Regions from separate parts of the Acetobacterium sp. MES1 genome, predicted to be linked through region 1. Evidence: predicted binding sites of a transcription regulator. Region 1 holds the regulator's gene; the other holds the start of a gene.
What was found. The regulator Rex, encoded in region 1, represses fermentation and respiration genes when NADH is low (regulators of the CRP and FNR family bind a similar motif). The targets are predictions, from matches to a motif close to ATTGTTAANNNNTTAACAAT.
Positions count from the first base shown of each region.

Region 1 (16,407 bases):
TCAGGAACGTGATACCAGCTTGTATGATGAGTTAAAAGTCGTCACCAAACGTCAGCCCAGCGAAGCCGAAATGGCCGAATTGCTGTTTGCCTGGAAAGCGGTTAAAAACACCAAATCCAACGCCATCAGTCTGACTAAAAATAAATGTCTGATTGCCAACGGACCGGGCCAGGTCAATCGGGTCGGCGCTCTGGAAAACGCCATCCGTCAGGCCGGTGAAAACGTCAGAGGCGCAGTGATGGCATCGGACGCCTTCTTCCCCTTTGACGACAGTGTCAAGGCTGCCGCCGCAGCCGGTATTACCGCCATCATCCAACCCGGTGGGGCTGGAAAAGATGCAGATTCAATCAAAGCCTGTGATGAGGCGGGGATTGCGATGGTGTTTACTGGCATGCGCCACTTCAAACACTAGTTTTGCGTCGATAATTGCCCGACTTCTGCGTTGGAGACGGTTTTGGCCTTGGTCACGTATTAATAGATACGCTCCCGTCGGCCAAAACCGTCTCCGCCTTGAATTCGAACAATTCTCTTTGCAAAACGAGGTGTTATAAAAAATGAAAGCAAAACGAGGAGAGACAGATGAAAATATTAATGATTGGATCCGGTGGTCGGGAGCATGTGTTGACATGGAAGCTTGCCCAAAGCCCCCGGGTTGAAAAAATATATGCCGCCCCGGGCAACGGCGGCATGGCAGAATTGGCCGAATGTGTGGATTTGTCGGTGGAAGATATTCCCGGCTGTTTGGCTTTTGCCAAAGAACATCAGATTGATCTTACCGTTGTCGGTCCCGAAGTCCCCCTAGTTATGGGAATGGTCGACGCTTTTGAAGCGGCTGGTTTAAAAGTTTTTGGTCCTAACAAACATTGTGCTCAGTTTGAGGGCAGCAAAGCCTTTACCAAGAAATTTTTATTCCGTCACAATATTCCCACGGCGGCCTATAAAGAATATACCGATTTTGATGAAATTATCAAAGATCTGGGTGTTTATGGCTATCCAATGGTAATCAAGGCTGATGGTCTGGCCGCCGGTAAAGGGGTACTGATCCCCGAAAATGAAACCGATGCCCGAGCCGGCATGGAAATGATCATGAAAAAAAGGGAATTCGGAGAAGCTGGCGATAAGGTCGTGATCGAAGAATTCTTAACCGGACAGGAAGCCTCGATGCTCTGTTTTGTCGATGGTAAAACGATTGTCCCGATGGAAAGTGCTCAGGACTACAAACGGGCCTATGACAATGATGAAGGCTTAAATACCGGCGGCATGGGAACCTATTCCCCCAATGTGCTGTTTGCCGATGAAACCCTGAACAAGCGCATCAAAGCAGAGATTCTGGATCCGATTATCAATGGTTTTATTGCCGATGGGATGGATTTTAAAGGTGTTCTGTTTATTGGCCTGATGATTGATAATGGTGTCCCGAAGGTTCTTGAATTTAACGTTCGCTTTGGTGATCCTGAAGCCCAGAGCGTTCTGATGCGGTTGGAATCGGATCTGGTCGAAATCATGGAAGCTGTCATTGATGGCAAGCTGGCTGATTGTGAGATCAAATGGAGTAGTAAAGAAGCTGTTTGCGTAGTCATCGCTTCCGGCGGCTACCCCGGCACTTACGAAAAAGGCAAGGTTATCACCGGCATTGAAGATATGCAAGACTGCGTCGTTTTCCACGCCGGAACCAAGCTGGTCAACGGCGAACTACAAACCAACGGCGGCCGGGTCCTCTGTGTCACAGCGCTGGGCGAAACTCGTGAAGCCGCCAGAAAAACCGTTTACGCCAACATCGGCAAAATCCACTTTGAAGGCGCCCAATACCGAACTGATATTGCAAAGTTTAACTAGCGGAAATTCATACTAAATTTGAAACTGAGCATAGTGACTTGGTTATGGATAATCCAACCCATTAATTTAAGAATTAGTGGGTTTTTCCATTTTAGGTTTGCACTGGGTTGAATTAAAGTCTAAAATAGAGGGTATAAAATTAAAAAATCCTGGTACAAAAAAATCAATCAGCTTAGCGTTGGTTGGCACGACGACTCCGATCATTTGAAGATGAACCGGTCGCTCGCAGCTGATAAACACAGCTGATTAGCATAAGCATGAGGAGTTAACGTGAAAAATAATATTGGTTTTATCGGTTGCGGAAACATGGCAAAGGCTATGATTGGTGGTTTGGTAAAGGGTGAATTATTCCGGCCGGAAAATATTCACTGTTATGATCCTGAAGACGCCGCCAGAGCTCAGGTGGCGGAAGAATATGGTGTTACGATTCAGGATTCCAATATAGCCGTGGCAGCCCAGGCAGACTATCTGGTTTTGGCAGTGAAACCCTTTTTATATGGCAAGGTGCTGGCGGAAATTGCCGGGAGTATCAAACCGTCGGTAATTATCGTCTCGATTGCAGTCGGTGTTGGCTTTGATGACATCAAGGAATTTTTGGGCAGCGATGTTAAAGTAATCAGAACCCAGCCTAGCACTCCGGCATTTGTCGGAGAATCCGATTCAACTCTGTGTCCGGATGATATCATGACGCAAGAGGACATTCAGGATATCATCACGATTTTTGAGAGCTTTGGTAAAGCTGAAATTATTAGTGAGAAGCTGATGGACGTGGTGCCCGGAATCGCTAGCTCAGCACCGGCCTATACGATGCTGCTGATTGAGGCCATGGCCGATGGTGGGGTTCTTCATGGCTTCCCCCGGGATCAGGCCTATCGCTTGTCAGCCCAGGCAGTTTATGGTGCCGCCAAACTGGTTCTGGAATCCGGCGAACATCCCGGAAAACTCAAAGATCAGATCTGTACCCCCGGGGGAACCACCATCGAAGCCGTCCGGGTTCTGGAAGCCAAAGGCTTCAGAGACGCTGTCATTTCAGCAGTTGACGCCTGCGCCAGAAAATCATTGGCAATGAGTAAGAAACAAGATTAATGTACAAATAGCATAAAACTAACCCTTTAGTTAGAGGTTGTCAATAAACTACCGTACCGACCAATTGTTAATCTGTTGTTCGCTGCGCCATGCGAAATCCGCTTTGCTCCTTTCGCATTGGTCGCGGGCAGTCGCCAACTACAAGCAAGCTTGTGATTGGCTCGTTGCCTGCGCGCAGAATCGGACAGGCTCTGCCGTGTCCGCTCCGATGCGTACAACATGATGTAACAATTGTCGGTACTGGGTTATCTTTTTTGACAGTCTGAACCCTTTAATAAAATCAAAGGTTATTGCGGAAGTTTGGTTAATCCATTAAGGAGATGATTTATCATGGATGAAGGATTAATTAAAAAAATACGACGAAATATGAGTCTCGAAGAAATGGTCTCGCTCTGTTCCGGCCGAACCGACTGGGAAACCATGGGCTATTCCAAATACGGCATCGAGCCGGTATTTATGGCCGACGGCCCCCATGGCATGCGGGTGATTGAAAATGAAGGCGCACTGGGGATTCCCCAGGGTAAACCGGCCACCTGTTTTCCGCCGGCGGTGCTCTCGGCCTGTTCCTGGGACGAAGGTCTGCTTGAATTTGTGGGCCGAACCATTGCCTTGGAGGCCCGCAGTCTGGGCGTTGATCTAATTTTGGGGCCCGGCATCAATATTAAGCGATCGCCTTTGTGCGGACGTAATTTTGAATATTTTTCAGAAGATCCGCTGTTGTCAGGCCGGTTGGGGAAAAGTTTTATTCTCGGCGCAAAAGATCATGGCGTGGGAACGACAGTCAAGCATTATCTGGCCAACAATCAGGAAACCCGGCGCATGACGGTGGACGAAAAGATTGATATCCGGGCGCTGCGGGAAATCTATTTAAAACCCTTTGAGATCGCCATCAAAGAAGGAAAACCGATGGCGGTGATGTGTTCCTATAACAGCATCAATGGCAAGTTTGTCTCCCAGAGCAATTATTTTCTGACCCAACTGCTCCGTAATGAGTGGGGTTTTGACGGGATTGTCATCTCCGATTGGGGGGCTGTCTATGATCGGGTCAGAGGGGTATTGGCGGGAATGGATCTGGAAATGCCCGGCAATGGCGGTGTCAATAATCAAAAGATATTTGACCGGATCAAAGAAGGGAAACTGAAAGTCACCATTCTCAATGAGATGGTGGAACGGCTGATTCGGTTTTCCTTTCAGGCTAAGGAAAACCGTCGCAATTATGCTACTAATCTGGAAATTGAACCAAAAGGTCATCACAAAATCGCCCAACTGGCGGCGGTTGAAAGTATGGTGCTGCTTAAAAATGAAGCGTGTATTCTGCCCATTGATCGGACCAAAATCAAGAAGCTGGCGATTATCGGAAGCATGGCTTTTGATCCCCGCTATCAGGGCAGCGGCAGCTCAAAAATAAATCCCTACCATATCGATTCACCTTATGAACGGATTAAAAAATTGGTGGGCGATGAAATCCAGTTGTTCCCGCATCAGGGCTATATTCATGATGAGGTGGTGGAGCAGATTCATTTGGCCGAGCAGGCGGAGGAAGTCGCAAAAAACTCCGAAATGGCATTGTTATTCGTGGGTTTGCCGGATCACGATGAGTCAGAAGGTTATGACCGGACCCATTTGCATCTGCCCCAAAAACAACTTGCCCTGATCCGTAAGATCTGCAAGGTTCAACCTAAGACGGTGGTGATTGTTCAGAATGGCGGCGTTGTTGATATGAGCTGGGAACACCAACCCCAGGCCATCGTCGAGATGTTTTTAGGCGGTCAGGCGGGCGGTGATGCCATTGCCAAGCTTTTATTTGGCGAAAATAATTTCTGCGGCAAGCTGGCGGAAACCATTCCAATGCGGCTGGAAGACACCCCGGCTTATATTAATTTTCCGGGAATCCATGATGAGGTGGTTTACGGCGAAAGTATTTTTGTCGGCTACCGATATTACGACTTTACGAAGAAGAAGGTCCGTTTTCCCTTTGGATTTGGGCTCAGCTACACCGATTTTAACTATGAACCGATTGATGAGCCAGCGTTAACAATCGATGCAGAAAAAATGGTTACCGTTAGATGCCGTGTTACCAATTCCGGCGTAATGAACGGCAAGGAAATTGTTCAGTTATACACGGGAAAATCAGATACCGCCATCCTGCGGCCACTGCGGGAACTGCGGGCCTTTAAAAAAGTCTTCATCCCGGCGGGGCGTTCGGCCGAGGTCAGCTTTGAGTTGGGACTCAGTGATTTTTGCTATTATAATCCCACCACCAAATCCTGGGAACATGAGTCGGGCAGTCACCAGATCTATATCGGGTCATCCAGCCGGGATTTGCCGATTGTCTATGCGGTTCAGATTACCAAAGATCTGATCCATCCGATCAACCCCTTATCCTATCTCAGCGATTTTGAAAAAACCGAGCGGGGACAGACGATCTTAAAACTACTGCTCTCGGGCTTTGAAGAAATCATGGGGGATGACCAGACCAGAGAAGATGACTTTTTTATGACGATGCTGGCCAACACCCCCTTGCGCAAACTGGTTGAGTTTTCCAATGGCATCTTCACCGAAGAATGTATTGATAAGATTATTGAACTGGTCAATTCAGATCAGTCACTGGAAGGGATTACCTTCGAAAAGTTGGTTAATTGTACCGAAAAGAAAAAGGGTTTTTTCAAAAGTCTTTTCGGTGGTAATGAGGAAGAGTACCTCTGTATCCATTCTAAAGTTCGGGATCTGGTCGAGGATGAGGATGTTATGCAGATTCTCCGAAATTATTTTGGTGACGAAACTTTTGAAAGTGACTATCTGCAAATGGCCATCAAAATGGGAATCTGCTTTGATAAGGCTCAGAAATTACTGCCCGATGACTTTTTTTCCGACGAAAAGCTTAAGGATATCGATCGGGATCTCAAAGTACTGGCAAAGCTAAAAAAGAAGTAAGATGATTAAGAAAAAGCGTACCGATTTGTTACAATCTAAAATCGGTACCTTCTCTTTGTCGGGCTGGGGTATTATTTTAAAATAGTTCAGCAAATAATAATTAAGAAGGAAAGCAAAAGATGAATACACTCACCATTGATACATCCACTATTGTGGCAACGGTTGCCATATTAAATGAAGAAAAACTAGTCGGCGAAATGATTATCAATCATCAAAAAAAACATTCCGAAAAACTGATGATAGCCATCGATCATTTGCTCAGTGATGGGGGTCTTTCGATTCAGGATATTGATGTTTTCGGCATTGTCTCCGGCCCCGGTTCCTTTACCGGCTTGCGCATTGGTATGGCGACCGTCAAGGGCTTTGCTCAGGCTCTGAATAAACCGGTGGTGGGAGTATCCACCCTGGAAAGCCTGGCCATGAATATTCCCTTTGCCAATGGTCTGATCTGTCCGATTCTGGATGCCCAGCGTAACCAGACCTATACTGGTGTTTTTCATTTTGAAGACGGCCAACTGGTTCAGGATCTGGCCGATGCGGTGATGGAAATTGACGAGCTCATTACTTTTTTACAAGGGCGAAAAGAGACCATCTATTTCTTGGGTGATGGCTTACCCCGCTTTTCACAAATCCTGCAGGGAGCGATTCCTACCGCCCGGATCGTTCCCAATTATCTCAACATGAACCGGGCCTCGTCAGCCGCTGCCCTGGTCCTTAAGCGGGCCTTAAAGGGGGCGACCAGCCATTATCGGGAAGTGGAACCCTTTTATATTCGGCCTTCCTACGCCGAAGAGCATAAAAAATGATGATCCATTATCGACTGATGGAGTCCCGGGATGTCCCCGGCGTTTTTAAGGTGGATCAGGCCTGCTTTTCACACAATTGGACCGAGGATTCCTATAAGGCAGAAACTAACAATATCCTCTCCAATTATATTGTCGCTGAATTAGATGGCGAAATTATTGGTTTTGGTGGCTTCTGGCAGGTGATTGATGAAGCCCACATTACCAATATCGCAGTACTGGAAGCCTATCGCCAGACCGGGGTGGGGCAAAATATTATCAATGCAATGCTGGCCCTGGCACTGGAGCAAGGTTGTGTGGCGATGACACTGGAGGTCAGGGCGGATAATCAGCCGGCTATCAATTTTTATCTGAAAAACCAATTTACCCGGCAAGGACGACGCAAAGATTACTATGGCACGGGAATGGACGGAATCATCATGTGGAGGTACAAACTTGAATAAAACCATCAAAATAGTTACAGTGTTGCTGGGAATCCTTTTTCCGGTTATTATTTTTATCAGCGGCATTGAAGCAGCGGTGTTTGACAAAGCGTTTTACATGGATCAGATGGAAAAAAATCAGGTCACTGATAACACTGGTATCTATCCCCCAGATATGGAACTGGTGGTCGATGAAATCATCAGCTACCTCAAGGGCGACCGGAAGGATTTTGACATCCAAGCCCGTTTAGCCATTGGAAGTGCCAAAAACGTTGTCGACAGTGTTTCAATTTTTAATGACAAAGAAATCACCCATATGGACGATGTCAGAGACTTGTTGCTTTTCTTTCTCGGTCTTCGGGACGCCGCTCTGATTCTGGCGCTGATCGCTTTTCTGGTGCTGTTAAAATACGATCGCCAGGCCATTATCAAGGCCTTGTTCTATGGATCGGCCACGTTTTTGGTGATCTTGCTAATTGTTGGTGCGAGTTTTATTTTTAATTTCAATAACACCTTTATCCTCTTCCATCAGTTATTTTTTTCCAACGACTTATGGATTATGGATCCTTCCACCGACCGACTGATCTGGATTGTCCCCGAGCCCTTCTTCTTCGCCATGATCGGCCGAATGGTCATCTATATTCTGGTACCCCTGGGACTCATCACCCTGGGAACGGGGCTGGTTTTGAAAAAGAAAAACATATAAAATAAATAACGAGAAATTCTAATCGAGGTAAACATGAAAATTCTTAGTATTGAGACATCCTGTGACGAAACATCCGTGGCCATTGTTGAAGATGGCCGGAACATATTGACCAACCGGATTTATTCCCAGATTGATATTCATCAGAAATATGGGGGTGTGGTACCAGAGATTGCCTCCCGCAACCATGTCACTAAACTGCCCTATATCATTGACGAAGCCCTGGCCGAAAGTAAGCTTTCCCTGGCCGAGATGGACGCCATTGCCGTGACCAATGGTCCCGGTCTGGTGGGGGCGCTGCTGATTGGTCTCTCTACGGCCAAAGCAATGGCTTACAGTCTCGGGAAACCGCTGATCGGTGTACACCATATTGAAGGCCATATCGCCGCTAATTTTTTGCAGTTTCCGGAGCTTACACCGCCCTTTTTGACATTGGTGGTATCCGGCGGCCACAGTCATCTGGTCCTGGTGGAAGATTACCAGACTTTCAAGGTGCTGGGCCGAACCATCGATGATGCGGCGGGAGAAGCCTTTGACAAAATATCCCGGGTTTTGGGATTGGGTTATCCCGGCGGTCCGGCCATTGATGCTGCGGCCAAAAATGGCAACCCCGAGGCGATCGCTTTTCCCCGAGTGATGCTGGATAAAACTGAGTATAATTTTAGCTTCAGCGGTTTGAAATCGGCGGTGCTCAATTACCTCAACGGCAAGAAAATGAAAAATGAGGCGGTCAATCCCGATGATGTGGCCGCATCGTTTCAGCTGGCCGTTATCGAGGTGCTGGTCAGCAAAACCATTGCCTGTGCCAACAGTATTGGCATGAAGAGTATCTGCATGGCGGGCGGGGTGTCCTGTAATTCGTTGCTGCGAAAAATGATGGGACAGGCAGCCGCTGATGCGGGCATGACCTTGTACTATCCAGATCCTATTCTCTGTACCGATAACGCCGCTATGATCGGTTCGATGGCTTACTATAATTATATCAATGGGGAAGAGAGCGACCTGAGTCTCAATGGCATTCCGGGTTTAAAAATCGGAACCCGTCAATAAAGGCAGACAGGAAATACGGCCTGTCGACAAAAGGGTAGACACGTTTATATAAAGAGAAGTGTACCCTCTTTAAAAATTAAAACAATCTTAAAAAAAATTAAGATGAACGAAAAGGGAAAAAATACTTGCAATCAATCTGCAAATCATTTAAAATACTATTAGCACTCAAGATGAATGAGTGCTAATAAATGAAATAAAAGGTACAGCGTACCCAATATAATCAAATGGAGGAAAAAATGAGTTTAAGACCTTTAGGTGACAAAGTAGTAATTAAAGTTAAAGCTGAAGAAGTAAAAACTGTTGGTGGAATTGTTTTACCAGGATCAGCCCAGGAAAAACCACAGCAGGGTAAAGTAGTGGCTGTCGGAACTGGCGAAATTATCGATGGTAAAAAGGTGCCATTGGATGTTAAGGTAGATGATGAAGTTATCTATTCCAAATATTCCGGCAATGAAGTAAAAATTGGCGATGAAGAGTTTTTAATCATCCGTCAGGCTGATATTTTAGCAATTGTAGAATAATAAAATTTAGAAAAACAGGAGGAAAATAATATGGCTAAAGAGATTAAATTTCGTGAAGACGCCAGAGCATCTCTGATCACTGGTGTAGATAAATTAGCAAATACTGTTAAGGTGACATTAGGACCAAAAGGAAGAAATGTTATTTTAGCTAAATCATACGGTTCACCAACCATCACCAATGATGGGGTAACCATTGCCAAAGAAATTGAGCTGGAAGATGCCTTTGAAAACATGGGTGCGCAGCTGGTTAAAGAAGTTGCTACTAAAACAAATGACGTCGCAGGGGACGGAACAACCACAGCTACTTTATTGGCTCAGGCAATTGTTCGTGAAGGTAACCGTAACGTTGTTGCCGGTGCAAACCCAATGGTTCTTAAAAAAGGGATTGAAAAAGCAGTTGCGACTGTTGTCGAAGAATTAAAAGCAAACAGTAAAAAAATTGAAAGCAAAGAAGCAATCGCTCAGGTTGCATCCATTTCGGCAGCCGATGCCGAAATTGGAAAACTGATTTCCGAAGCGATGGATAAAGTCGGTGATGACGGAGTTATCACCGTTGAAGAAGGCAAAGGTATGGGTACCGAGTTAGAGTTTACTGAAGGGATGCAATTTGACCGGGGCTACTTATCAGCGTATATGGTAACTGACACCGAAAAAATGGTTGCCATCCTGGATAATCCCTATATCTTAATCACTGACAAAAAAATCTCCAATATTCAGGAAATTTTACCAGTTTTGGAACAAATTGTTCAAACTGGCAGTAAGCTGTTAATTATTGCTGAAGATGTTGAAGGCGAAGCATTGGCAACATTGGTTGTTAATAAATTACGGGGAACCTTTAACTGTGTCGCAGTAAAAGCTCCTGGCTTTGGCGATCGTCGTAAAGCGATGCTGGCTGATATTGCCGCATTAACTGGCGGAGAAGTGATCTCGGACGAATTAGGCTTAGAATTAAAAACCACAACCATTGAACAATTAGGCCGTGCCCGTCAGGTAAAAGTTGACAAAGAAGATACCATTATTGTTGAAGGTAGCGGAAATAAAGAGGCTGTTGAAGAACGAATCCGTCAGATCAAAGCGCAGATTCCAGAAACTTCTTCCGAATATGATAAAGAAAAACTTCAGGAACGTTTGGCTAAATTATCCGGCGGTGTAGCAGTTATCCAAGTTGGTGCAGCTACCGAAACTGAACTGAAAGAAATCAAATACCGTATCGAAGATGCTTTAAATGCGACTCGGGCAGCGGTTGAAGAAGGCGTTGTGTCCGGTGGTGGTACCGCTTATATTAATGCGATTCCAAAGGTTGATGCCTTAATCGAAACTCTTGAAGGCGACGAAAAAACTGGTGCTGGTATCATCCGTCGGGCGATTGAAGAACCAATGCGACAAATTGCTGAAAATGCCGGTCTTGAAGGATCGGTTATTGTTTCACAAATGGCTGGTAAAGCTGTTGGCGTTGGCTATGATGCTTCTAAAGGCGAATTTGTTGATATGTTCAAAGCGGGCATTATTGACCCGACCAAGGTTACCCGTTCAGCGATTCAAAATGCCGCCAGTGTTTCGGCAATGTTCTTAACCACTGAAGTAGCGGTTGCTGATCTTCCAAGCGAAGATGCCGGTATGGGCGGAATGCCAGGTGGCATGGGCGGAATGCCAATGATGTAAGCCTCCGGCTGCATCAGTAGATAAACTAAAATAATTAATATAAGCAACCAAAAAGGCAGTCTCTCGCGAGGCTGCCTTTTTAATTGCGGTTTTAGAAGCATTTAGTCGACATTGTAGGGGATCCCGGCGAATAGGACTTCCATCTCCGGTTGTTCCAGCTCTGCCAGTTTGATAATGAGACCATTGATTAAAGTGATCAGGGCTTGGGCATCGGGAGATTCATCATCGATCGGTTTGGCAGCATAAAGGGCAACCAGCATGGTGTTGCGGGTGGTTCCTTTCACTTCTTTAAACAGGGTATTTAATACCTTTTTTTCATTTTTAGTCAGTTCCATTTCTTCCTCCAATAATATATTATTGCTTTATTAAACGATTGTTACTCGGTTTCCAGAGCCAGTAAGGCGACTTCCCAGGAATCCGTTAACTCAGATAATTGCTGTTTGAGTGCTTCATAGGACAGATTGATCTCAGCTGCCAAAGCCAGGTTATCATAGAAATCCGGAGCACACATGGCAGTTTCAATGGATTCGATTTTCTGTTCAGTCACTAGTATGGTTTCTTCAATTTCCTTAACCTGCTTCTTCAAGAGCCGAATACGGGCTTCTTCTTCTTTTTGCTTTTTGCGATCCGTTCGCTGCTGTGTTTTGGTTACAATTGTTTTATTCTCTTCGGCCAGAACAGCTGCCCGGGCGGAAGCATCCGCCTTTTGTTTTAAGTAGTCATCATAGTTGCCCAGATGGATTTCCATCCCATCAGCTGAGAACTGGTAGATCTGGGTTGAAATTCGATTTAAAAAATACCGGTCATGGGAGATAAACAGTAAGGTGCCCTCATATTGGCTCAAGGCATTTTCAAGGATTTCTTTGGTGTCCATGTCAATGTGATTGGTCGGCTCATCCATCAATAAGAAGTTGGACTGAGAAATCATCAAGCGGGCCAACAGCAACCGGGCCTTTTCACCGCCAGATAGGGTGCCAATCGGTTTAAAGACCTCATCGCCGACAAATAAAAAGGCCGCCAGGATATTGCGCAATTCGCCTTCAGTCAGTTTCGAATCGACATCCCACAGGGCTTCCAGCAGATTTTCATTGTAGAATTGCTTCAGAGCCTGATGTTCCTGATCGAAATAACCGATATGGACCTTCTGACCCAGTCGGATTTCGCCGGCATCGGCGGCCAACTTTTTCTGCAAAATGCGAAAAAGGGTTGTTTTTCCGGCACCATTGGGTCCAATGATGCCGATTTTATCACCGCGATGAATTTCAAAATTCATATTCTGAAAAAGCAGACGATCGCCAAAGGATTTTTTAATCCCTGTCACCGCCAAAACGTCATTGCCGCTTTTAACCCGGGGGACAAAGCTGAAATGGCTGTTATGAGCAGTTTCGACCTTGTCGAGCAACTCAATCTTACTGAGGGCTTTTTCCCGGCTTGAAGCCCGTTTTGAGCTTTTGATGGAGTTATAAGCCCGGAACCGGTCGATGACTTCCTGCTGGTGTTTGATTTCTTTAAGTTGTTGTTGATACTGATGATTTTGTTCCATCATATCCTGTCGCTTTTTTAGTGCATACTGGGTATAATTGCCTTGATATTCTTTGATGTTTTTCTGGGATACTTCGATAATTGAAGTACAGACTTTATCGATAAAATAGCGGTCATGGGACACGATGACAAAAGTACCGGGGTAATTCTTCAGATATTGTTCCAACCACTGCAGGGCATCGATATCGAGGTAGTTGGTGGGCTCATCCAATAAGAGCAGTTCCGGTTCCTGAAGTAGGATCTGGCCCAACGTAGCACGGGTTTTTTCACCGCCGCTAAGCATCGAGAAGGCTTTAGTTTGATCTTCGGGCTTAAAACCGAGGCCATTGATGACACCCCGAATTCGGCTGGGGTATTCATAACCGTGTTGTTCGGCAAAACTTTCTTGCAATTCCCCAAACTCTAGTATCAGTTTTTCCTGCTCTGCCCCGGTGCTGTCGGCAATGGCAGCGCCAATTTGTTTGATTCGCTTTTCCATGTCAATCAGCGGTTTAAATACATCAGTGAGCATTTCGAGTAGGGTTGTGTTCTCGGCAATTGTGGACTCCTGAGATAAATAGCTGATGGTTAGTCCGTTTTTTTTGCTGATTCGTCCGGTATCAGGGATCAGTTCGCCAGTAATCAGCTTAAGCAGCGTCGATTTTCCGGTACCATTGCGGCCGACCAGACCGATTTGTTTTTTTTCATTAATGGATAGATTAAGATTATTAAAAATTTCATGAATGCCATAACTAAAATGCAAATTTTCGATATTGATTAACATTATTTCACCTGTTTTCGTTTTTGTTCAGTTATTTGAGTTCACTTTTACTATTCTATCAAAAAAAACGGCAAATTAAAATGAATAATTTGACGTAATTGGTTCATATTGATATAATTAGTTGACTATCCGAAAGAAAGGAGAAGTAATCATGCATCGCTTCTCAAAAAAAGTATCAATGACCGTCGTAAAACGGTTACCGAAATATTATCAATATTTAAGTGATTTACAACTCAATGATATCGAAAAAATATCATCCCGGGAATTAGCAAGTCTGATGGGCCTGACAGCTTCTCAAATTAGACAGGATTTGAATTCTTTCGGGGGGTATGGACAACAGGGGTACGGCTATAATGTGGGAGAATTAAAGGAGGCTATCAAGGAAATTTTGGGTCTTGATAGTGAATATAATTGTATTATCATTGGTGGCGGGAATATGGGTCATGCCATCGCAAACTACGAACGATTTAAGCGGGAAGGTGTGATTTTAAAAGGCGTCTTCGATGTTGATCCATTGACTGTAGGTACAGTCGTTGGCAGTGTAGTAGTAAAACATATGGATGAACTTGATGAATTTGTCAAAGCGAATGAAATTGACATCGCCATTTTGTGTGTGCCCCGGGAAGTCGGTCAGAAAGTTGCAACCCAGATTACAGAACTGGGTGTGAAAGGTATCCTCAATTTTAGCCCATTGGATTTGGATGTTCCCAGTGATGTAGTGGTTGAGAATGTTAACATTACAGATAGTTTATTCACGTTAACTTATCTGCTGGGTGAGTAAAAGATTAGTTGTAGAGTATGGGAAGAGTTTGATTTTCTTTAATCAGGCTCTTTATATTTTGCTCAAAAAAGAAAACACAACTGCGGATATATCGGTGAATTAAAAAAGAAACACTTTCTTTGTGTTTCTTTTGTTTTATAACAAGTTATTTAAACATGATTTTCGTAGTTTTTGATTTACTTCCCACTGGAGCTCTTAAAATTAATAAAATCCAGAACCTCTTGCTTATAGCTTTCCGGGAAAGAGAAGTACGAAGAAAAAGAATCCACTTCTTCGTTGGAAAAAACGTAAGATTTCAAAAATTCTTCACATGTCATCGGTTTCGGGTTGCTTGGTAAAAGCTTTGGCTGATCGGTTCTACATAATAAATAGTCCACAGAAACTTCAAAGAAATCTGCAATTTTTATCAGTAATTGGTTTTCAGGTAAGTTTTTATCTTTTTCATACTTGGAGATAGAGCTTTTATTTAGATAGAAAAGATTGGCAAAATTCTCCTGTGTTAATCGTTTTGAAATCCGCAACGCTTTTAATCGGCTGCCAAAAGTATTGTTTTCCATTTTTTCACCTTCTTTCAGTTTAGAATTGTTGGCATAAATGCACTGCCTATAGCGTAATTATATCACGTCTTTAACATTTGTCAAGATTTACGGTTGAATTAAAGGAATAAATCTTAAAGGGATAAAGCATCAAAAAGGCGCTCTTGCTTCTCTTAAGAGTCGTAGACATTCTCCGTATTTGACTTTTTCTGGAGATGCTTCATTGGCTGGAAATGGACTTTCCAGAGACTGACTGCTAAGAGCAGTCTTCGTTATTGTGTCAAATAATGCATTAAAGTCCGTATTGGCAGGAGGATCAGTTGATTTGCGTTTTGATTTTCCGTCTTCGGTTATAATTTCATCGTAACTCAGAGAGACCAGCGTTGATCCGTTAAAGGTTGCCTGAAGAAATCCCTGATAGCCATCATGGTCGGGGTTGCTGGTGATTGAATAAGTATCGAGGGTGTCAATTTTTATTGGTTCATGATCACCTTTGCTGGCCAGATCCAGAATTGCCTTGGACAAACTGATAAATTTTTCGGATGTTTGTGTCGCACCGGATATAGCGTCAGTTTCATCAGGATTTTGCGACATCAGCAATTCGCTATAAAGGCGGAGATAGAGAGCACTTAAATTTGCCACAGCCAGATTGGGCCAGGTTTTGTCAGAACCCTCGACAGACAGGCGATCAGACTTGTTTTTGTCGATTTCGTTTAAGGTTACCCGTGTAATTAGGCCGTTTTTTATTAAAAGGTTCAATTGTTGGCCATAGCCCCGAGTGTCATAATATTTTGTGCTTGCGGAATACTGACCATCGATCAGGGCGCCAGAAATATCTGCCGAAAAAATTGAACCAGTTGCGGGATCATTGATCAGTTCTTTTTCAACGCAGCCAGTCAATAAAAGCGATAGCAAACCTGAGACCAGAAAGATAATCACCAGTCGAAGTCCGATATATTTTTTGGATTCATTTTTTTGCATCATTTTCACCAAAATCTGGATTCGTTTTAAAAAGAGGAGGCGTTCATCAGCGGCGGCACAATCTGTTTTTTTCGGGAAAAAACACCATTCATGTATTTGCTGAATTCACCGGGTTGAAAGCCAAAAGCCAGCTGGGCGAGATTTTTAGCTTCACCGGCGATGATTAGTTCGGAGCCCCCTAATATAATGTCGGTAACCATTAAAATAGCCAGATCCAGGCTTTCTTCTGCACACAATTTATTCATTTCCTGCAGAACCCCATCCAGTTTGTCAAAGATACCCCGGAAATCTCCAGTATTGATTTGTGAAACCCCAATTTTATAGGCTCCCATGGTGAATAGCTTCCGATCGGTGGAGATAATTTCAAAGGGGTGCATTTCTTTTAAATTACTGCCAGCCACTAACATTTTTTCGCCGTAACTCTTAACATCGAGATTCAAAATTTTCCCTAATTCCAGGGCAATAACCCGGTCTTCTTCAGTGCAGGTGGGAGAATTAAAAAGCAGCGTATCCGAGATGATTGCGCTGAGCATCAGTCCGGCCATATCTTTGGGGATGGCAACCTGATGCTCATGGTACATTTTGGCGACAATGGTGGCGGTGCAGCCAACTGGTTCAATTCGCAGATACAGTGGTGTAGCAGTTTGGATTTCAGCGACCCGATGATGGTCAATCACTTCAATGATTTCAGCTTCTTCAACGCCAACGATCGACTGGTTGCGTTCGTTGTGGTCGACCAGAATCACTTTTTTCCGGCTAAAGTCAATCAGGTTGCTACGGGAAATGGTTG
Region 1 covers NZ_MJUY01000003.1:18,175-34,581, reverse strand. Annotated here, with positions in the region: gene purH (bifunctional phosphoribosylaminoimidazolecarboxamide formyltransferase/IMP cyclohydrolase) at 1-412, shown strand, start outside; gene purD (phosphoribosylamine--glycine ligase) at 580-1,836, shown strand; gene proC (pyrroline-5-carboxylate reductase) at 2,107-2,922, shown strand; gene BI182_RS00695 (glycoside hydrolase family 3 C-terminal domain-containing protein) at 3,253-5,856, shown strand; gene tsaB (tRNA (adenosine(37)-N6)-threonylcarbamoyltransferase complex dimerization subunit type 1 TsaB) at 5,976-6,662, shown strand; gene rimI (ribosomal protein S18-alanine N-acetyltransferase) at 6,659-7,102, shown strand; gene BI182_RS00680 (TIGR01906 family membrane protein) at 7,095-7,787, shown strand; gene tsaD (tRNA (adenosine(37)-N6)-threonylcarbamoyltransferase complex transferase subunit TsaD) at 7,821-8,834, shown strand; gene groES (co-chaperone GroES) at 9,071-9,355, shown strand; gene groL (chaperonin GroEL) at 9,386-11,017, shown strand; gene BI182_RS00660 (hypothetical protein) at 11,119-11,352, opposite strand; gene BI182_RS00655 (ABC-F family ATP-binding cassette domain-containing protein) at 11,394-13,322, opposite strand; gene BI182_RS00650 (redox-sensing transcriptional repressor Rex) at 13,471-14,100, shown strand; gene BI182_RS00645 (helix-turn-helix domain-containing protein) at 14,277-14,657, opposite strand; gene BI182_RS00640 (FMN-binding protein) at 14,787-15,617, opposite strand; gene BI182_RS00635 (putative manganese-dependent inorganic diphosphatase) at 15,644-16,407, opposite strand, start outside.

Region 2 (16,407 bases), on a different contig from region 1:
TAGATTGATAACCAAAAACTAATTACCGATAAATCACTAACAAATGCCTGCAGTTTTCGTAAAATTGGGTTTGGGATTATCTTTTTAGTTTTTGGTTTTTTTTAACTTGTTTTTAAATTTAAAATGGGGTATAATGATTTTGTCCCAGTGGGACAAAAGTGAGCATGTATCCGAAAGAAGGGTGATTCTGTGTCAAATCAATTAAAAATCAGTAAGGAAGTCATTGAACTTCAACAGTTGGTCGCTCCGGAAGTGAATCGTCTCATTGAAATGCGTTACAATATTTTGTCAACCATTAGCAGTGAGCAGCCCATCGGACGGAGAAATCTTGCATTTGTTCTGGATATGAGTGAGCGTCAGGTTCGTAATGAGATCGATTTTTTCCAAACCCAGAAGCTGGTTTCGGTGGAACGACAGGGTGTTGTCATCACTGATGCTGGCAACGAAGCCTTGATCCAGCTGAAGTGCCTGCTTTATACCTATAATGGTCTGGAACAGCTGGAAAAGGAACTAATGGATCGACTCCATCTCAAACGGGTGATTATTTGTCCCGGCGATATGGATATGAACTATGAAGTGTTGCGATTTATGGGACGGTCCGGGGCAAAATATGTGTTATCGGTGATGAAGTACAAAGACACCCTGGCATTAACTGGCGGCAGCTGTACAGCGGCGGTAGCTGATGAAATGCGGGAAGCCTTTTATCCTGATGTATATGTCATCCCAGCTCGGGGTGGGATCGGAAAAAGCCACTCCACCCAGGCAAATAATGTGGTGGCTGAAATGGGCCTCAAATTACATTCCAATTACGAGCTGCTTCATTTGCCGGATAACATCGACCAGCGATTACTGGAAGCATTAAAAGATTATCCGGAAATAAAAAGGGTATTTAATAAGATGGATAACATTGATATTTTCATCTTTGGTTTGGGACGGGCAGATGTTCTGGCTGACTGGCGAAATTTGTCAACAGCAGAAAAACGAAAAATTCTGGAACAGGGCGCTGTAGCTGAAGCTTTTGGTCACTACTTTGACATTAACGGTCAGGTTATTTCGCCATCCAGCACCATTGGCATTGGCACCGATAATTTTAAAAAAATACCCCATGCCATTGCGGTAGCCGGTGGGGTCACCAAGGCCGAGGCGATTATTGCAGTCAGTCGGATTCGGGAAAACATGGTTCTGATCACGGATGAAAGCGCAGCCAGAGAGATTTTAAGAAAACTGCAAACCATGTCAGACACAAAATAGCGGGTGTCTGACTGAGTATATATTCAGTAAACATTATTTTAAGGAGGCAGATAAAATGTCTGTAAAAGTAGCAATTAATGGTTTTGGAAGAATTGGTCGTTTAGCATTCCGATTAATGGCAGATAACCCGGCGTTTGATGTTGTGGCTATCAATGATTTAACCGACGCAAAAACCTTAGCGTACCTATTAAAATATGATAGCGCCCAGGGAAAATTCAAGCAGGATGCCATCGAAGTAAAAGATGATACCATGGTGGTTGATGGAAAAGCCATCAAAATCTTTGCTGAAAGAGATCCTGAAAACTTACCATGGGGCACCATTGGTGTCGATGTTGTCATCGAATCAACTGGCTTCTTCACCGATAAAGATGGAGCTGGCAAACACATCAAAGCTGGCGCTAAAAAAGTCATTATTTCTGCACCAGCCAAAGGCGATGTTAAAACCATTGTTTTCAATGTTAATGAAAATATTCTCGATGGTACCGAAACAGTAATCAGTGGGGCTTCCTGTACCACCAACTGTTTAGCACCGGTAGCCAAGGTATTAAATGACAGTTTTGGTTTAGTTAGCGGTTTAATGACCACTGTTCATGCCTATACCAATGACCAGGCAACCCTGGATGCACCACATAAAGATTTACGACGTGGCCGTACCGCCGCGCAAAATATCGTTCCAACTTCCACTGGAGCTGCAGCCGCAGTTGGCAAGGTATTACCAGCCTTAAACGGCAAACTGGATGGATTTGCATTACGGGTACCAGTCATCACTGGCTCGCTGGTTGACCTGACCTGTGTGCTGGAAAAAGACGTGACCGCTGATGAAATTAACGCCGCTGTCAAGGCAGCCGCCAATGAAACCATGGGTTATAACGAAGAGCAAGTGGTTTCGACTGATATTATCGGAATGTCATATGGTTCTCTTTTTGATGCAACCTTAACCCGGGTTATGAATGTCGAAGGTGGAAAACAACAGGTTAAGATCATTGCCTGGTACGATAATGAAATGTCCTATACTGCCCAGTTAATCCGTTTGGCAGAATATGTTGCCACAAAATTTTAATCAGCTGAACTGAGTATAAAAACAAATTTCATTCAAAAAACTTTTCAGAAGCTTTTGCAAAACCATTGCAACTGCTTCTGAAATTGTTTATAAAGCAAATGAGAAACCGAGAGGATAAAAAGATGAGTAAAAAAACCGTATCTGATATCGATTTAAAAGGAAAAAAAGTATTAATGCGGGCGGACTTCAATGTGCCATTGGATGAAAACGGCATCATCACTGATGAAACCCGGATCACTGCCGCCTTACCTACGATTAATTATATTTTGGAACAGGGTGCTTCATTGATTTTAATGTCTCACATGGGTCGCCCCAAAAATCAGCCAAATCCCAAATATTCGTTGGAACCGGTTGCTAAGAAACTGTCGGAATTACTAAAAAAACCGGTTATCTTCAATGATGACGGCGCAGTAACCGGTTCGGTAACGGTTGCCGCCGCAGCGGGACTGAAACCCGGTGAGGTGCTGTTGCTTCAAAACACCCGTTTCCGGGCAGAAGAAGAGAAGAATGATCAGGGCTTTTCTAAAGAACTGGCCGATCTGGGGGATGTCTTTGTCAATGACGCCTTTGGAACGGCTCATCGGGCGCATGCTTCAACAGTTGGGATCGCAGAGTTTTTACCGGGCGTTTCGGGTTTTCTGATTCAGAAAGAACTGGATTTTATGGGAAAAGCTCTGGAAAACCCGGAACGGCCCTTTGTGGCGATTCTTGGTGGATCAAAGGTTTCTGACAAAATCGGAGTCATTAACAATCTGCTGGAAAAGGTTGATACCCTGATTATTGGTGGCGGCATGGCCTTTACCTTCCTGAAAGCTCAAGGCTATGAAATTGGCAAGTCGCTGCTGGAAGAAGATAAGTTGGAGCTGGCAAACGAGTTGGTGGCAAAAGCCAAAGCCAAAGGCGTCAACCTGTTACTGCCAGTGGATGTGGTCGCAGCTGAAGCCTTTGCGGCTGATGCGTCTTTTGTGGTTGTTGATATCAATGCCATCCCGGCCGGTTCGATGGGACTGGATATTGGCCCGGTAACGGCGGCTAGCTTTACAAAAGCAATTCTGGGCGCTAAAACTGTGATCTGGAACGGCCCCATGGGGGTATTTGAAATGGCGGCTTTTGCCAAAGGAACCGAAGCTGTTGCCAAAGCGATGTCTGATTCTGATGCGATTACCATTATCGGCGGTGGTGATTCCGCAGCAGCAGTAAAAATCCTTGGCTATGAAGAGGGCATGAGCCATATTTCTACCGGGGGTGGTGCTTCACTGGAATTCCTGGAAGGTAAAAAACTGCCCGGAATTGAAATCTTACAGGATAAATAATCAAATAGGTAATTAATAAACTGTCGTGAGCTTCGCTGCCGGTTTGCGCGAAACAATTTCTACACTGTACGGCGAACAGTCTATCGCCTGTTCGCCTACACGTTACTAAATTGTTTTCACGAAGGCAATGAGCCAATCATAAGCTGGCTTGTAGTTGGCGACTGCCTGTGAACCAGAAGAAACTCGCATAGCGATTTCTTCTGGTTGCGAAACCGACATCAAAGCAATATTTGTTCGATTCTTTAAATTACAGCTTAAATAATCAAATCTAAGGAGAAAACGATGCGAAAACCAATTATTGCCGGAAACTGGAAAATGAATAATGATAGTTTCGAAACCGAAAAATTGATGAATACCCTGTTGCCATTGGTGGCCGGGGCCGAAGCGGAAGTGGTTTTTTGTCCCACCTATCTGGGTCTGCAAAAAGCGGTGGAACTGGCTAAGGATTCTAATGTTGGTATTGGTGCTCAAAATATGCATTTTGAAAAGAGTGGTGCTTATACTGGGGAAGTCTCTGGTGAGATGCTAAAGGCTATCGGCGTTAAATATGTTTTGATTGGCCACTCAGAACGGCGGGAATATTTTAACGAAACAGACGAAACCGTTAATAAAAAAGCCATTAAAGCTCTGAGCCTGGGGATTACCCCAATTGTCTGCTGTGGTGAAACCCTGGAAGAACGGGAGAGCGGCAAAGCGGAAGCCAAGGTGGTCGGTCAGATGGAAGCCGGACTCAAAGGCATTAATGACATCACCAAGGTGGTAGTTGCCTATGAACCAATCTGGGCCATCGGCACCGGTAAAACAGCCAGCAAGGAAGAAGCTAACGAAGCCTGCGGATGGGTTCGAAAGACGATTGCCAAAATGTTTGGCGAAGACGCTGCCCAAAAAGTCCGGATTCAGTACGGCGGTTCTGTGAATCCCGAAAACATCAAAGACCTGATGGCCATGGACAACATCGACGGCGCTCTGGTTGGCGGTGCCTCACTTAAACCGACTTTCTCGGAGATTGTGAAGTTTTAGTTTTAAATCAATTGCGTGGTGCGGGCGATTACTAATCGCCCCTACTAACTAAAAATTTATTGCGATGCCTAACTGATACTCAAACGTCATGCATTATTTCGTAGGGGCGATCATTGATCGCCCGAAACGTCGATGAAATTTCAAACGAACGGAAGTGAACAATGATCGCTTTGATGTCAGTTTTTTATGGAGATAAAATATTTCAACCGAAAGGTGTGATCATATGAATAAAAATTTAACGGCCCTGATTATTCTGGATGGCTACGGTTTTACCAGATGTACCGAGGGCAATGCTGTTGAACAGGCCCAAACTCCGTTTCTTGACACCATCTCCCGGGACTGCCCGCATACCCTCATCACTGCCAGTGGCCTTGGCGTTGGTCTGCCCGAAGGTCAGATGGGTAATTCTGAAGTCGGTCATTTAAACCTGGGTGCTGGCCGGATCGTGTATCAGGAATTGACTCGGATTACCAAGTCCATCGAAGATGGCGATTTTTTTACCAATGAAGCGTTTCTGGCTGGGATTAAATCGGCCAAACAAAAGGGGGGTGCCCTACACCTGATGGGTCTGTTGTCTGATGGTGGGGTGCACAGTCATGAATGTCATCTCTACGCCTTATTGAATCTGGCCAAAAAACAGGGATTAGATCGGGTTTATGTGCACTGTCTGATGGATGGCCGGGATACGGCTCCTGACAGTGGCCTGGGCCATGTCAAGTCATTGGAAGCCAAGATGGCTGAATTGGGAGTCGGCAAAATTGCCACCATCATGGGTCGTTACTATGCCATGGATCGGGACAATCGCTGGGATCGGGTCGAAAAAGCCTATGATGCCATGACCGTGGGTACTGGCAACCATGCCGCCTCAGCCGTCCAAGTCATGGAAGAAACCTATGCTGCCAAGATAACTGACGAGTTTGTGCTGCCGACGATTATTGACACGACCGAAGATAAAACCATTAAGGCCAATGATACCATCATCTTCTTTAATTTCCGTCCCGACCGGGCCAGAGAACTTACCCGGGCTTTTATCGATCCGGAGTTTAAGGAATTTGAGCGTAAAACCGGCTATCTGGGGCTTTATTATGTGACTATGACCCAATACGATAAGTCTTTTGAAAATGTCGCAATTGCTTATAAACCGGTGACGATTGACAATACCCTCGGCGAATATCTCAGTAATCTGGGTATTTCCCAACTGCGTATTGCCGAAACCGAAAAGTACGCCCATGTCACCTATTTCTTCAATGGCGGTCTGGAAAAACAATATCCGCTGGAAGACCGGATTCTGGTACCGTCCCCTCACGTAGCTACCTATGACCTGCAGCCGGAAATGAGTGCCTATGAAGTGGCCGATAAAGCTGTAGCGGCCGTTGAAAGCGAGAAGTATCAGTTGATGATTCTTAACTTTGCCAATGCCGACATGGTCGGACATACTGGCATTTTCGAAGCGGCCGAAAAGGCAGTGGAAGTGGTGGATGCCTGTGCCAAAAAAGTCATCGATGCGATTCTGGCAAAAGGGGGGAAGGTGATCGTCACTGCCGATCACGGCAATGCCGAAAAAATGATCGACTACGAAACCCACATGCCGTTTACGGCCCATACCTCCAACCAGGTTAAGTGTTTTCTACTGGGTGATGGCGATGTTGCCTTGCGAGACGACGGTCGTCTGGCAGATGTGGCCCCGACGCTACTGGATCTGATGGGGCTGGCTAAACCGGCCCAAATGACCGGAGAAACCCTGATTAAGGAAAAATAAAGCAAAAATGCAAAAACTGTGACCGTTTACATAGGAAAAGTCTCGATTGGGACTTTTTTTATGATTGAAAATGTTTTTTGGTTATGATATTATAACGTGCACGATTATTTACGGAGGTGATACTAATGAAAGAAGCTTTACTGGTCGTTTTACTGATTTCCAGCTTGGTTCTGATTGCAGCAATACTGTTGTCGCCAGGAAAAACAGCCGGGATGTCAGGAGCCATCGCAGGTGGTGCTGAGACCTTATTTGGAAAGAAAAAAGCCAAGGGATTTGAGGGTGTTTTAGAAAAAGCAACCAAAATCTCAGGTGTTTTATTCATGTTGTCGGCATTCGTTTATTCAATCGTATCATAACAGGCATCAGATTTAGAGGGATGCAAAAACTTACAGGGGGAAATTGAGAATGGAATTATTGTTTCTGGCTCCAGCCATTGGAGTCGTGGCGTTGCTTGTTGCGCTTATTTTTGCAAAACGCGTAACTGCAGTTGATGCCGGTACAGACAGAATGAAAGAGATCGCTGGTTATATCCACGAAGGTGCGATGGCATTTTTAAAACGTGAATATAAAATGATCGCAATTTTTATCGCTGTCTTATTTATTATTTTAACCGTTACACCTGGTTTGGGGATTATGACTGCAGTCTGTTTCCTGGTTGGGGCTATTTTTTCAATCCTGGCCGGATTCTTTGGGATGCAGGTAGCCACAAAAGCCAATGTCAGAACTGCCAATGCTGCTAAAACCAGCGGGATGAATAAAGCCCTTTCAGTGGCTTTTTCCGGTGGTGCGGTTATGGGTATGTGTGTAGTTGGTTTGGGCCTTCTGGGTGTTAGTGCACTCTACTTACTATTTGGCGATGTTACTATTGTAACCGGTTTTGGTCTGGGTGCTTCTTCAATTGCATTATTCGGTCGTGTTGGCGGTGGTATCTATACCAAAGCAGCTGACGTTGGTGCGGACCTGGTTGGTAAGGTTGAAGCTGGTATTCCGGAAGATGACCCGCGTAACCCGGCAGTTATCGCTGATAACGTCGGTGACAACGTTGGTGACGTCGCTGGGATGGGATCAGATTTATTTGAATCATATGTCGGTTCAATTATCTCGGCCATCACTTTGGGTGCATTAGCACTTGATGGTTTTGATGGGATTTTATTCCCTATGCTGTTAGCCGCCGTTGGTATTTTTGCTTCAATTATTGGTTCTTTCTTTGTTCGTGGTAAAGAGGGTGGTAATCCGCAACGCGCTCTGGACATGGGTACCTATGTCAGTGGAATTTTGGTTGTGATTGCGTCTTACTTCCTGTCTAACTATTTTACTGGTGGAGCTTCAGCATTTATTGCGATCGTTGCCGGTTTAGCAGTTGGGATTATTATTGGTAAATTAACCGAGTATTATACATCAGAACACTATAAACCGGTTCAGCACATTGCCCAGCAATCGGAAACTGGTCCAGCTACCACCATTATTAGTGGTTTGGGCGTGGGGATGAAATCCACCATGTTTCCAATCTTAGCCATGGCAGTCGCAATTTTTGTAGCCTATGCTTCGTTTGGTCTTTTTGGTATTGCGCTGGCAGCGGTTGGGATGCTGTCTACTTGCGGCATGACCATTGCTGTTGATGCGTATGGCCCGATTGCTGATAATGCCGGTGGGATTGCCGAAATGGCTGAAATGCCAAAAGAAGTGCGTCAAATCACCGATAAACTGGATGCCGTTGGAAACACCACAGCTGCTATCGGTAAAGGTTTTGCGATTGGTTCGGCAGCGTTGACTGCATTGGCGTTGTTTGCATCCTATGCTCAAACCGTTGGTTTAGAGAGCATTGATATCTTAAACCCCAATGTTATCATCGGGATGTTTATCGGTGGGATGCTGCCATTTTTGTTCTCAGCTCTAACCATGGAAGCAGTTGGTTCTGCGGCTAATGAAATGATCGAAGAAGTGCGTCGTCAGTTCCGGGAATTCCCAGGCATTATGGCAGGTACCGAAAAACCGGATTATGCCAAATGTGTGGATATTTCTACAGCTGCAGCTTTAAAACAGATGATTGTACCGGGTTTAATGGCCGTGGCTGCTCCTTTGGCCATGGGTCTGATTCTGGGTGCAGATGCCTTAGGCGGTTTGTTAGCTGGCGCTTTGGTTACCGGGGTATTGATGGCCATCTTTATGGCGAATGCCGGTGGTGCCTGGGATAATGCCAAGAAATTCATTGAAGGTGGCGCCCATGGTGGAAAAGGCAGTGATGCCCATAAAGCCGCTGTTGTTGGTGATACTGTTGGTGATCCGTTTAAAGATACTTCTGGACCATCGATCAATATCTTAATCAAATTGATGACCATCGTATCATTAGTATTTGCTCCATTATTCTTAATCTAATAAAAAAATAATCTTTCCGTAAAAAAAAGAACCTGAATGCCAGACGGCATTCAGGTTCTTTTTGGGTTGGGGCTGAGGTTAAGGGTAAAATAATTGGGTATGCAGTAATAGAAATAAACTTAAATAAAGCTGAGCAAAACAAAAAATGTAATTTAAAATACATAAATAGATTGACGAATTAAATTTATAATACTATAATTTATTTAAAAGGAGTGATGATATGATAAAAAGTGTATACAGTTTAATGCTATTCGATGAAATAGTTGAGAAGATAGATCAAATCGCCTATGAAAATAATACCAACCGCTCCCAACTGATCAATGATATCCTGGCCGAAAAAATCGGACTGGTGACCCCGGAACAAAAAATTCAGAAAATCCTGGAACAGCTGGATGAAAACTTCAGTGATACCCTGTCAGTGAGCCAAATTAATAAAAACTCCAGTATCCAATTCGGCAAAAGTCTGAAATATAAGTATCGCCCCAAGGTTCGTTACAGCTATGAATTTATCAGCAGTAAGCGGGGCAAGTATGCAGTACTGAAAATCAGCTCCCGAACCAAATCTGAGAATTTAAATGATCATTTTGACGAGTTTTTCAAGCTGATTGCTGACATTGAAAAAGCGCAGCAGGGAGATCATCGGGATTTAGTAGAAAATTTGACAAATCATAAGTTTATTCGGGCGTTTGAGGATGAGGCGGAGTTGACCCAGGATATTGAAACGGTCACTGATAATCTGACCCGTTATCTAAAAATGATTGACCGGGCCATGAACGTCTATTTTTCGAAGGTTGATGAAGCCGGGGTTAAAGATCTCACCAATCTTCTGGAGAACATTTATCGTGAAGATTATAAAAAAAATAACCAATAAAAAAGAGGTACAATTATGGATATGAATTTATTCACCCAAAAATCATTAGAAGCAATCAAAACGGCAGAACTGATCGCCGGAGAATACAACCACATGGAAATCGAGCCGGAACATATGCTGATGGGGTTGATCACTCAGGAAAACGGAGTGGTCGGACGGATCTTTGACCGGCTGGGTAAGAATTCCCACACCATTGCCGAAGAACTGCGTCGGGAAATCGGCAAAATGCCCAGTGTTTCCGGCCCCGGTCGGGAACAGGGAAAGGTCTACATCAGCAGTGACACCGATAAGGTTTTAAACGAATCCTATAAAGAAGCAAAAAAACTGGACGACCAGTATATTTCGGTGGAGTGTATCCTACTGGCGCTATACAGTCTCGGTAAAAAGTCCAAGGCTGTGGAAATACTGGAACGTTACGGCATTATCAAAAAAGAAGTCGAAAATATTCTAAAAGAAGTGCGAGGCGGTCAGCGGGTGGTTAACGACCATCCTGAGGTTACTTATGAAGCCCTCAGCCAATATGGTCACGATCTGGTCCAGGATGCCATTGATAACAAACTTGATCCGGTTATTGGTCGGGACGCTGAAATCCGTCATGCGATTCGGATCTTAAGCCGCAAAACCAAGAACAATCCGGTCTTGATTGGGGAACCGGGGGTCGGTAAAACGGCTATCGTCGAAGGTCTGGCAATGCGAATTGTAGCCGGTGATGTACCGGAAGGTCTTAAAGACAAACGAATTATTGCCCTGGATCTGGGGGCCCTGGTGGCTGGCGCCAAATACCGCGGTGAATTTGAAGAACGGCTTAAAGCGGTTTTAAAAGAGGTGGTCGACAGCAACGGCGAAATCGTCCTGTTTATTGACGAGCTTCATAATATTGTTGGTGCCGGTAAAACTGAAGGCGCCATGGATGCTGGCAATATGCTAAAACCAATGCTGGCAAGAGGGGAACTCCATTGTATTGGGGCCACCACCCTGGACGAATACCGTCAGTATATTGAGAAAGACCCGGCGCTGGAACGCCGCTTCCAACCGGTGCTGGTGGACGAGCCGACTGTGGAAGACACCATTTCAATTCTTAGAGGCTTAAAAGATACCTATGAACGTTACCATGGCGTCCAGATTCTTGACACCGCTTTAGTGGCAGCAGCTACCTTGTCCAACCGCTATATCTCGGACCGGTTTTTGCCGGATAAAGCCATCGATCTGATTGATGAAGCCTGTGCCAAGATCCGCACCGAAATGGACTCCATGCCGGAGGAAATGGATGAGGTGCGCCGTAAGATGATGCAGTTGGAAATTGAAGAAGTGGCCCTCAAAAAAGAAAAAGATACACTCAGCAAAGAACGGCTGGAACGACTCCAAAAAGAACTGGTGGAATATAAAGAGCGCTTTAACACCATGAGTATGCAATGGGAAAACGAAAAGCAGTCAGCCGATACGCTAAAAGCCCTCCAGGAAGAACTCAATCAGCTCACCTACGAGCGGGAAAAAGCCATTCGCGAAGGGGACTACCGCAAAGCCTCCGAATTGGAATATGGCTTAATTCCCGAAAAAGCCGCTAAAATTGAGGAGATCAAACGAAAAGCTGATGAAAAAGGCGATGAAGACAGTCTCAAGCGTGAAAAAGTTACCGAGGAAGAAATCGCTGAAATCATCTCCGATTGGACCAATATCCCCCTTAGTAAGCTGGTCTCAGGCGAGCGGGAAAAACTACTGGCTTTGGAAGATACCTTAAAACAACGGGTTATTGGTCAGGAAGAACCAATCCTGAAAGTGGTTGATGCCATTATCCGTTCCCGGGCCGGGATTAAAAACCCCAACAGCCCGATTGGCAGCTTTCTGTTTCTGGGCCCCACCGGGGTCGGGAAAACCGAGCTGGCCAAGGCGGTTGCCGCCACCCTCTTTGACAGCGAAGAAAATATGATCCGGATTGACATGAGTGAGTACATGGAAAAATTTTCGGTATCCCGCCTAATCGGGGCACCTCCGGGATATGTTGGTTATGAAGAAGGTGGACAGCTCACCGAAGCAGTTCGTCGCAAACCCTATAGTGTAATTTTGCTGGATGAGATTGAAAAAGCCCATAAAGATGTTTTTAATATCCTGCTACAGATCCTCGATGATGGCCGGATTACTGATTCCCAGGGGCGCACCGTCGATTTTAAAAACACCATCATCATCATGACCTCCAACATCGGTTCGGAATATTTACTGGAAGGGATCAATACGTCTGGTGAAATTACCGAAGAAACAGAGGCGGCTGTGATGGAATTATTAAAGAGCTATTTCCGACCGGAGTTTTTAAATCGAATTGATGAAATTGTGCTTTACAAACCACTCAACAAGAAAGCGATCAGCCAGATTGTCACCCTGCTTTTAAACGATTTGCAAAAACGCCTGGAAGAACGCCGCATCACGGTTACGCTGACTAAGGAAGCGATCGATGCCGTTATCGACATGGGTTTTGACCCGGCCTATGGGGCCCGACCGCTGAAACGCTACCTGCAAAAACACATCGAAACCATGGTTGGTAAAGAAATTATCAAGGGCAATGTCCACGAAGGTCAGGCTATTACCATCGATGTCGATCCCAACGGGGAATTCTATATGGCCTAAAGTAAAAGAGATCAACTGACCCGCTTCGGGTTGGTTGGTCTTTTTTTGGTGCAGGATGCTTGATTGAAATAGTTATAGCTTGGAACAAAAAATTACCAATTGCATTAAGAACCGGTTAAAAAAATAAAATCAGACCAGAAATAGTATCAGCGCTGGCCTGTTTTTTTTAGATGATAACGAATTCATAGCTGGAATTATTTGATATAATAATAACGAAAAAAATTTTCGGAGGTAGAAAATGCAAAAGATTATTATGTCTCCCAGCCGTTATGTTCAAGGTGCCGGAGAAGTTGGTAAATTGCCGGAACATGTTGGAAAATTTGGAACATCTGCGCTTGTTTTAATGAGCGGCACCATGATGCGAACCAAAGCGGAGGAATTGAAAGCCAGTTTCGAAGCAGCGGGAATTAAATTCACGCCCGAAAAGTTTAACGGTGAGTGTTCAAAGGTTGAAATTGCCCGTCTCCAGGAAATCGTCAAAGCCCAAGGTTGTGACGTGGTTGTTGGTATTGGTGGCGGAAAAACCCTGGATACAGCCAAAGCGACAGCCCATTATGAAAAACTGCCAGTCGTGATTGCACCATCCATTGCTTCCACTGATGCGCCCTGTTCAGCTTTATCCGTTATTTATACCGAAGACGGCGTTTTTGATGAATATCTGGTTCTACCTAAAAACCCTGAGATTGTCGTGATGGATACTGACATCATCAAAGCGGCTCCAGCCCGACTTTTTGTCGCTGGGATGGGAGACGCATTGGCTACCTATTTTGAAGCCCAGGCCACCGTGGTTTCCAACGGAACCACCATGTCAGGTGCACATCCGACTAAATCCGCTTTGGCTTTGGCAAAATTATGCTATGATATTTTAATTGAAGATGGCTTGAAAGCAAAGCTGGCGGTTGAAGCGGCAAGCTGTACTCCGGCGGTGGAAAATGTTATTGAAGCCAATACCTACCTCAGCGGGGTTGGGTTTGAAAGTGGCGGCCTGGCTGCTTGTCATGCCATACATAACGGTTTAACCGTATTACCGGAGTGCCACCATATGTATCATGGTGAAAAAGTTGCCTTCGGAACCCTGGTTCAATTGGTGATGGAAAACCGCTCCATGGAAGATATTGAAGAAGTGATTGATTTCTGTTTATCTGTTGGCTTGCCAATTACGCTGGGTGAACTCGGGTGCACCGAACCAACCCCGGAAAAAATCATGGCAGTGGCAGTTGCAGCGACAGATCCTGCCGAAACGATTCATAATATGCCTTTTGATGTCGATGCCGACACCGTATACGCTGCGATTATGGCAGCCGATGCCTTGGGTCGCTTATACCTGTGTGACTAAGAAAGCAAAATATATGAAAATAAAAAAGGTCACAATCTCACCAGTTGGGGGATTGTGGCCTTTTTAACAGCGTTGCGGGATGGAGACACTAGAGCAGCGGGTCAAACAGGTCTCGGGTTTTTTTGAGCATATCCCGGATGGGCAGATCATAGGGACACCGGGGTTCGCATTCGCCGCACTGGATACAGTCTGACGCATTGGCAACAAAGCTGCGATAACGATCCAGGGCCCATTCCTCAAGATCGTAGCGGCGGTAATAACCTTCAACAATAAACTGCATTGGGATGTCAATGCCCTGGGGACAGGGGGCGCAATAACCGCAACGGCGACAGAATGTTTTTCCCAGTGCCTTGGCATCGGCTTCAAGGGTTTCTCGTTCGTCATCGGTCAGCGGCACAAAATCGTTGCCGACTCGGGTATTTTTTAGAACCTGTTTGACTGAATCCATGCCAGGGATCAATACTGAAATATTGGGATTTTCAGCTACCCAGCGCAGGGCGTAATTAGCGTGGATAAAAGCGCCGCCAGCCAGTGGTTTCATAATAATGACCCCGACATTTTTTGATTTGGCTTTTTCAAAGAGCGGTCCGCCACGGTTTTCGACAATATTATAAGGAAACTGAATGGTCTCAAATTTATCCTCATCCAGAGCACGATCGAGAACTTCATAAGAGTGGGAGGTAATGCCGATATGTTTAATCAGCCCCTGTTTTTTACAGTCGACCAGCGCATCATATCCACCCCCGGGGCTCATAATAGTTTCATAATCGGTCATCGTTTTGGCATTATGGAACTGATACAAATCGATGGTATCGGTTTGTAACTCGGCCAGACTGGTTTTAACATCAGCCATTACCTCATCATAGCTGAGTTTTGGGGTTTTTGTAGCCAGGTAAAAATGTTCCCGACCCCATTGTTTCAATGCTTCCCCGATCATTTCTTCACTGTTGGTGTAAGCTCTGGCAGTGTCAATAAAATTAACGCCTTCTTCAATAAGGTTTTCAACAATTTCGTCAACTTCCCATTGGTTACAGCGTTGGATTGGAATGCCACCAAAGCCAATAAGGGATACTTCTAATCCGGTTTGTCCCAGTACTCGCGTTTCCATTTTACACCTCTTCTTTTCTTGGTTTTGCCCATTTTATCATATCAAATCACAAAAGTCATCTGTTATGCGGGAATTGGCTCAAAGATCCGTTGCATTTCAACTTTCTTTCAGGTTGGTAGATGAACATTAATTGACACTCCAATCGCTGATGGTGTAAAATGAAACTATGTTAATAGTTAAGAAAGAAGGTAAGAATTATGAGTATTCGTTTCGATCTCTCTTATGCAAATATAGATTCCAGTGAGTTTGAAAGCCGCTATCAACAGTTGGCTCAAGCCAATGATGACTTGAACAATAAAACTGGGGTGGGCAATGATTTTCTGGGCTGGGTGGACTATCCGATCAAATATGATCAGGATGAATTTGTCCGGATTAAAGAGGCCGCCGAAAAAATTAAAGAGCGTTGCGATGCGTTGGTGGTGATTGGTATCGGTGGTTCCTATTTAGGCGCAAAAGCAGTCATTACAGCCCTGACCAGCCCTTTTTATAATGAAGAACCCCGAGCAGTACGAAAAGCCCCTAAAATATATTTTGCCGGTCAGAATATCAGTGGAAAATATCTGGAAAAGTTGCTGGCACTGCTTGCGGATCAGGATGTCTGTGTCAATGTTATTTCGAAATCCGGGACAACCACGGAACCGGCCATCGCCTTTCGGTTTTTCAAACAGTTTTTGGAAGATAAGTATGGCAAAGCGGGGGCACAGGAGCGGATCTTTGTGACAACGGATGCCGCCCGGGGAGCCTTAAAGTTTATGGCTGATGAAGAAGGCTACGAAACCTTCGTGATTCCCGATGATATTGGCGGTCGTTACTCCGTTTATACCGCCGTCGGTTTGCTGCCCATTGCAGCAGCGGGGATTGATATTGATGCGCTGATGGACGGTGGAAAATCTGGCTATGAGGAGTATAACAAACCGGAGTTTGAAAAAAACCCCTGTTTCCAATATGCATTGTATCGGAATGTCCTTTACAACCGCAGCAAGAATATTGAAATATTAGTGGATTATGATCCCTCTCTGGAGTATCTGGCAGAGTGGTGGAAACAATTATTTGGTGAAAGTGACGGTAAAGATGGCAAGGGTCTTTTTCCGGCTTCGGCGCATTTTTCCACCGATCTCCATTCGCTGGGGCAGATGATTCAGGATGGTCCCAAAAACCATTTTGAAACCGTAATTGTCATCGAAGCGGATCAATCGGATCTCAAAGTTTTCCGGGACGAAAAGAATCTGGAAGGACTTAACTACCTCACCGGCTGGGAAATCGATGCTGTCAATGAAAAAGCCTTTATGGGCACCCTGCTGGCTCATGTTGATGGCGGAGTCCCCAATGGGATCATCCGACTTAAAAAACTGGATGCCTTTCATATTGGCAAACTGATTTATTTTTTCGAAAAAGCCTGTGGCTTAAATGGTTATTTACTGGGGGTTAATCCTTTTGATCAGCCCGGAGTGGAAGCCTATAAAAAGAATATGTTTGCCTTGCTGCATAAGCCTGGTTATGAAGATCTGACTGCCGAATTGGAAGAACGGCTATAGACAATCACAGCGTCCACAAAAGAATCGGCTATTCTTTGCGATAGTGGCAACGAAAGAATGAAAAATTGAATATTTAGCACACGACAGATCGTTACAATTGTGATACAATATTAAAAAAAATAATACAAATTGTCGATTAACGTTCCTGAAAAAACGCCA
Region 2 covers NZ_MJUY01000004.1:39,499-55,905, forward strand. Annotated here, with positions in the region: gene rpoN (RNA polymerase factor sigma-54) at 1-3, shown strand, start outside; gene BI182_RS01145 (sugar-binding transcriptional regulator) at 190-1,251, shown strand; gene gap (type I glyceraldehyde-3-phosphate dehydrogenase) at 1,307-2,311, shown strand; gene BI182_RS01155 (phosphoglycerate kinase) at 2,434-3,624, shown strand; gene tpiA (triose-phosphate isomerase) at 3,907-4,644, shown strand; gene gpmI (2,3-bisphosphoglycerate-independent phosphoglycerate mutase) at 4,868-6,403, shown strand; gene secG (preprotein translocase subunit SecG) at 6,529-6,759, shown strand; gene BI182_RS01175 (sodium-translocating pyrophosphatase) at 6,809-8,779, shown strand; gene BI182_RS01180 (hypothetical protein) at 9,000-9,650, shown strand; gene clpB (ATP-dependent chaperone ClpB) at 9,666-12,269, shown strand; gene BI182_RS01190 (glycerol dehydrogenase) at 12,508-13,605, shown strand; gene BI182_RS01195 (aldo/keto reductase) at 13,694-14,713, opposite strand; gene BI182_RS01200 (glucose-6-phosphate isomerase) at 14,911-16,248, shown strand.
Region 2: BI182_RS01190 (glycerol dehydrogenase) is a predicted target of Rex. The motif match lies at 12,467-12,486, and genes of this name have one in related genera.